DNA from 3 places in the Vagococcus sp. CY53-2 genome. Region 2 is predicted to be linked to each of the others. Evidence: predicted binding sites of a transcription regulator. Region 2 holds the regulator's gene; each other region holds the start of a gene.

Region 1 (2,283 bases), on a different contig from region 2:
TCCGTTGGCTCAACTTCTAGTCGTTCAAAGACACTAACCATTGTTTTTAACTCTTCATCATCTAATTCATCGATAATATCTAATAAATTTTGATTGTCTTGTAATTTATCTTTTACTAACAATTTATACTTTAGGCGATTTACAGATTCTGTAGTTTTCTCAATCCCTCTTTTGGTTAGTTTAGTGATAGTGATTAGACCTATGACACCTGTTGCTACAATGGCACATTTTGTTGATTTTTTCATACTAATCATCCTCCATCTCTTTACAAGTTATTATAACATCAAAGAATTTTTTCTTGTACTAAAACCCCTTCTTTATATAACAACACTCTTATCATCTCTCGACAGATTGACTGTTTAACGGCGTAAAAATAAAAAAACATTGACAAATAAGTTCATACTCACTCATTCCACAATGTTTTTCTTATTTTATGGGCTGTAAGGGGCTTGAACCCTTGACCCACGGATTAAGAGTCCGTTGCTCTACCAACTGAGCTAACAGCCCAATAGTTAACGGGTCTATTATATCACTTGTTATTTTTTCACGCAAGAAATTTTCTAGATTTTACGTACTTTCATTGGAACGATATTTCTAGACCTTTCTCCCTCATTCTGTATTAATTCGGCTAATTGATATAAACAATCAATGTCTTCTAAGTTGCCTATATCGAGGCCTATTTCTTCACCTAATGTTAATAAATCTGCTTCTGGAGTTCCTATTAATAAATTCTCGACTTCCAGTAAAACCAATTCTTTTAAATTTTTAGTCGTCTCGGCTAATTGTAGCCCTTGTGAACATTTTTCGTGAAAATATAGAAATTCAAAAAATTTTACCAAAATGAGAAGAATTTTCTCAAAACATTTCTTTCCTGCAATAACTTCATGGGGAAAAATATCTAATAAGACATCTTGTAGCGCTTGCTCATTCCAATTATCTAATGTCTGAAAGTGATAATCAAACATATATTCACTAAAGGACATAATAACTCTTCGAGACATTCTCCGTTCAGAATAGTTAAGTTGTCTATAATAAAATGTTTTTTCAAATACATTTAATTTTTCTTTGGTATCACTCATCGCTTCTTCAAATAAATGATTCGCTTTTTCTAAATAATCATTTGCCATTATCTCACCATCTTTTCTGATATCATCTATTTTTCAAAAAAGGGGATTAATACCTTATTCATTAAACGTATCATGTAAATTTTAAGGTAACCACCTTTTATAAAAGTCATCTATACTATTTATTATTATATAGATAATTTAATATAAGTTTATGAATAGTTTCGTCTGATGAGACGACAAATTTGGTTTTTTTCAAATTTTTTTTCTATTTACTTTTATACTTAGTATGTCTATACTAGAAACTATTGGTTAAGCATTTTTATTTTATGAGAATTTTTTCTTTTTCACCTAAAACACAATAGATAGTAGCTTTCAATAATCCAAACACAATATCTAGTGTTTCATTATTGACTTTTTTTTATTTCAAGCTATACTTATATTTATATTAAGAAGAACAAATTAGGAGGAAGAACTCATGAATACAATCACACTATACACAAAAAACAATTGTCCACAATGTTTAATGACAAAGAAATTTTTAGCACAAAAAAATGTTGAATTTAATGAAATTAACATAGATAAAGAACCACAATATATTGATTCATTAAAAGAACAAGGTTTCCAAAGTGTGCCTGTTTTAAAAACAATGGATGAAAATATGACAATTGTTGGTTTTAGACCTGATCAATTAAGAACGTTGGCGGTTTAATCATGAAACTAGTCTTTTTTTCTTTAACCGGACAGACAAGACGTTTTATTAACAAACTAGACCTTCCTTTTCATGAAATTGACACAACCAATCCTTTTCATGAAATCAATGAAGACTATCTATTAATCGTTCCTACTTATGACAAAGAAGTCACAGAAGTAGTGAACGATTTTATTGAGTACAAAACCAACCAAGAGCACTTACTAGGTGTCGCTGGTGGTGGCAATCTTAACTTTGGAGACTTATTTGTCTTTACTGCAAAAGACATTGCAAAAGATTATGGCATTCCTCTTGTGTTTTCTTTTGAATTTAGTGGCACAAATGACGATGTAAAAAATTTTAAGAAAGTAGTGAATGAATTTGAGTCTAAAAGATCTGACTGACGTAACTTATTTCGAATTAAATAACGAAATCAACCGCCCCGTAAATGATCAAATTCCCTTATATAAAGATAAAGAGGCTTTAGATGCCTTTTTTAAAGAAAACGTGGAGCCAAATACGAAACAA
Region 2 (2,283 bases):
GTAATCACGGCAATCTCTTCTGGAGAAAATCCTTGATGTTTCAAATCATTTTTATGACGTTCAATTGCTTGATCTTGTTCTTTAAGCGTTAATGGTGTCACTTGATTGTTTTTTACATTCAATGCTGTCGATTTAGCTTGATGATATTTTTTATAAATATGACGTTTAAATTCTGTCACATCAATTTTGTTTGTGACATAGTCTAAACAATATTTGACATGACTCACCATCTCTAGTTCATTTATGCCATATAAGCCATGAATTGTGTAAACAAGTGGTTTAAATTCATTGGTTAAAAAGGTTTGATCAATGTTTAAACCAGACAAGTTATCTACGAAAAATTCCCAATCAAATGTTTCACTTTCTAGCGTGGGTTTAACAGATGTTGGCATTTGCTTCATGATTTGATTTGTTTGTTCAATTAATTTATTAGATGGGATTAATCGCTCAGAACTTAACTGGAACGTATCAGTATACTTATTCGTAATATCGCTATAATCTGATAAATCAGGTTGATCAGGTTGAAACATGTCAACTAATAATTGAAATCGTTGTTCTCCCACCCTGTCTAATAATAATAGACTCAAGACATCATCAGCTAAAAAAATATGCGGTGGTAAAACATTTGCTAATAGATAGATATAATGATACCCCTCATCTTTTTTTCTAACATAAGTTTTTAATAGACCTATAGCTTCTAACTTGATACGTGATTGATATAATTCCTGAAGCCCATTATTTATTATATCTTGTAACACAAAATGAGCGGTTGGTTTCTTAAATACCGATACATTGCTTAATAAGTTATGATATAGCATTAAAGCATTCCCACCAATGATTGGTTGATACAGTAGGTTCAAAACACGTGTATCTTCTCCATTTAACAGGCAATAACCATGAACTTCAAATGTATCTTTAGGCTTTAAATGGGTCTGTGTGTTCATCACCTAATACTCACTTCACTTTCTAATCATGTTTTTCTTTATCAATAATTTCTTGTAACTCTTTCAAAAAGACACTCATATCTTTAAACTGGCGATAGACACTGGCAAAACGAATATAGGCAATCTCATCAAGATTGACTAATTCTTCCATGACATATTCTCCAATTAGATTCGTCGATACTTCATTATCTCCTTTTTGTCGGACTCTATTTTCTATGCGCTCAACGACTTGTTCCATCTGATCCATTGACACTGGTCTTTTTTCAGCTGAACGGACCAAACCTCTTAGTATTTTTTCGCGATTAAACTCTTCTCTTGCCCCATTTTTCTTTATAACAAGTAAAGGAGCAACTTCAATACGCTCGAATGTGGTAAAACGAAAACCACACTTTTCACATTCTCTTCTACGACGAATAGCACGATTGTCATCTGCAGGACGACTATCTACTACTCGCGATCCATTATAGCTACATTTTGGACATTGCATTTTTTTCACCTCTTCATAAACTGTCTCAATAGACAAAATAGTAGCACTATTATAACATGTAACACCACTATTGGTATAGGCAAACTAGTTTAGACGGATTAAGCCATTATAACAAATTTTTCTCCATACTAAAAAACAAGAAATCTTTTCTAATTATTTTGTATTTAATAGTGACTATTTCCCTTTAAATAGTGACTATTTTATGACTATGTAAAAAATATGTGTTAATATCGCAAACTGTGTGACACATCGTCACTTTAGGTGTAATATAGAAACGTAAATAACTATATTAAGTGAGGTGTTCAATGTGGCAGATACTACAACTGCACAACAACAAACTGTCAAACATAAATGGTGGGCATTAGCCGTACTCGCTCTGTCTGTATCTCTAGTTGTAATAGATGGAACCATTGTTAATGTGTCTTTACCCGTCATTATGAAAGATTTAAAATTATCTTTTACAGATGCTGAATGGATTATTACGCTTTATTCTTTAATTTTCTCTTCTTTATTAATTACCATGGGACGCATTGCAGATAATTTTGGTCGAAAAAAAATGCTCATTACTGGAATCATTATTTTTTTAGTTGGCTCTATAATGGCTAGTTTTTCAAAAGATATTACCTTTATGTTAGCTGCTAGAACCATGCAAGGTATTGGAGGAGCTACGGTTTTACCAACTACCTTATCAGCTGTTAATGCACTGTTCTTTGGAAAAGATCGTATTGTCGCTTTTGCTGTATGGGGCTCAGTGATTTCTGGTATGGCAGCTATTGGACCATTGTTAGGTGGGTATTTTACCACTTATATGACATGGCACTGGATTTTCTGGATTAATTTACCAATTGGTTT
Region 3 (2,283 bases), on a different contig from region 2:
CACATTCTAACGCTAACTCTTTGATATCGTAATTTGGATCACTTGGTTTCAAGTTAACACCATCTTTAATCGTAAAAATTAATTTTGGGAAAATCGCTGTACGATGTTCTCCTCCAAGCCCCTTAATACGATTTAAAAAAATTGCTCGTTGAATTTCTCGCTCAAACCAATCCGTTCCAAGACCAAATCCTAATGAAGTGAATGGCGTTTGGCCGTTAGAAGTAAATAATGTATTAATTTCATACTCTAAACTTTGCATAGAATCATAAATATCTTTACTTGTTTTTTGTTTTGCATATTCATCGTGTTTAGACTCATCATCTATCCATTGCTTAGCATCTTCTAAATGTTTTTCATAATTTTTTTTCGCAAATGGTGCTAAAAACTCATCGATTCGATTAGCTGAACAGCCACCATACTGGCTAGATGCTACGTTAGCAATAATTTGTGAAATTTGTGCTGTTGCCGTTTGAATTGACTTAGGAGGCTCAACTTCAGCATTTCCAATTTTAAATCCATTATTCAACATACTCTCAAAATCAATTAAACAACAATTTGTCATAGGTGAATAGGGATGATAGTCTAAATCATGATAATGAATTTCACCTTTCTGATGAGCATTTGCCACATGGGGAGGCAACATTCTCAAACCGATTGATTTTCCAACAATTCCTGCAGTCAAATCTCTTTGGGTGTTAAATACATCACTATCTTTATTCGCATTTTCATTTACTAAACGTTGATCCTTATTTAGTAATTTCTCAATTGTCACATTAATATCTGTTGATTCTGCTCGTTCAAAATCCCGCTTAGTTCGATAATTTATATATTCTTGAGCTAAAGAATATTCACGATTTTCAAGAAGTATATGTTCGACGATATTTTGAATCTCATAAATTTTCACATCTTTAGAAAAACGAGATGTAATCTCAGAAACAATTTTAAATACTAATTCATCAATTTTTCTAATAGATAAATCATCAATTGGACCATTTATTTTATTTTCTGCTTTCAGTAGTGCCGCTGTTATTTTTGCAATGTCAAAATCAACCGTACGTCCATCTCTTTTAATGACATTAATCGTATCAATTTCTTCTGATATTTTGCTCATTTTTTCGCTTGGTTCTGCTGTTTCTATCATTATCATCTAACTCCCTTAATATATTCAATTAATATCTTATCCCAACGAAAGTCTTTTTTCAACTATATATAGTATATATTTTTGTTACAAAAGATTTAAAAACACTATATATAGTATAAATATTGGTTTGATAATATCTTTTATTTGTCAATAGTTGTTTTGTTTTTTTATTCACTTAATCATAAAAAAATGAACTATTCTGTATTAAAAGAATATTCCATTTTTTTATCTATCATTTCTTACTTTTCATTTTTTATAAAAAATCTAATCGTCATTAAAAATGCTGCAATAACAAATAGTCGTTTACCTTTATTAAATTTTGTAAATAAAAAAACAGATGAATTTCTCCATCTGTTTTTTGTTTCTTATTGGTAAACGTTATTTAGCATAATCAACTGCTCTAACTTCACGAACAACCGTTACTTTAATGTGTCCAGGATATTCAAGCTCGTCTTCTATTCTCTTACGAATGTCATGAACCAATATAACGGCTTCGTCATCTGTCACTTCACTTGGTTTCACTACAACTCTAATTTCTCTACCAGCCTGTATTGCGAAACTTGTTTCAACACCAGGGAAATCATTAGCAATTCCTTCTAAACGTTCTAAACGTTTAATATAGTTTTCCAATGACTCACTTCTTGCTCCTGGTCGAGCAGCTGATAAAGCGTCTGCTGCTGCAACTAAGACAGAGATTACAGAAGTTGCTTCTACATCACCATGATGAGAGGCAACAGCATTTATTACTACTGGATTTTCTTTATATTTACTTACTAACTCTGTTCCTATTTCAACATGAGAGCCATCTACTTCATGATCTAAAGCCTTACCAATATCATGTAGTAATCCAGCTCTACGTGCTAACGTTGCATCTTCTCCTAATTCCTCAGCTAAGACACCAGCTAGTTTTGCTACTTCGATTGAGTGATTTAAAACATTTTGACCATAACTTGTTCTAAATCTTAAACGACCAAGTATTTTAATTAAATCAGGGTGTAATGAATGAACTCCCACTTCAAATGCTGCGTTCTCACCGTACTCGCGAATCCGTTCATCCATTTCCTTACGAGATTTTTCCACCATCTCTTCAATTCTAGCTGGATGAATACGACCATCTTGAATTAATTTTTCCAATGTCATTC

What was found. The regulator NrdR, encoded in region 2, represses ribonucleotide reductase genes. The targets are predictions, from matches to a motif close to ACACNATATATNGTGT.
Region 1: nrdH (glutaredoxin-like protein NrdH) is a predicted target of NrdR. The motif match lies at 1,452-1,467, and genes of this name have one in related genera.
Region 3: nrdD (anaerobic ribonucleoside-triphosphate reductase) is a predicted target of NrdR. The motif match lies at 1,243-1,258, and genes of this name have one in related genera.

What each region holds. Positions count from the first base shown of each region.
Region 1 covers NZ_JALAHP010000005.1:10,395-12,677, forward strand. The annotation lists gene MN581_RS07810 (hypothetical protein) at 1-245, opposite strand, end outside; tRNA gene MN581_RS07815 (tRNA-Lys) at 435-507, opposite strand; gene MN581_RS07820 (hypothetical protein) at 561-1,127, opposite strand; gene nrdH (glutaredoxin-like protein NrdH) at 1,543-1,776, shown strand; gene nrdI (class Ib ribonucleoside-diphosphate reductase assembly flavoprotein NrdI) at 1,779-2,159, shown strand; gene nrdE (class 1b ribonucleoside-diphosphate reductase subunit alpha) at 2,137-2,283, shown strand, end outside.
Region 2 covers NZ_JALAHP010000001.1:228,121-230,403, reverse strand. The annotation lists gene MN581_RS01150 (DnaD domain protein) at 1-944, opposite strand, end outside; gene nrdR (transcriptional regulator NrdR) at 967-1,431, opposite strand; gene MN581_RS01140 (MFS transporter) at 1,739-2,283, shown strand, end outside.
Region 3 covers NZ_JALAHP010000002.1:139,821-142,103, reverse strand. The annotation lists gene nrdD (anaerobic ribonucleoside-triphosphate reductase) at 1-1,141, opposite strand, end outside; gene rny (ribonuclease Y) at 1,520-2,283, opposite strand, start outside.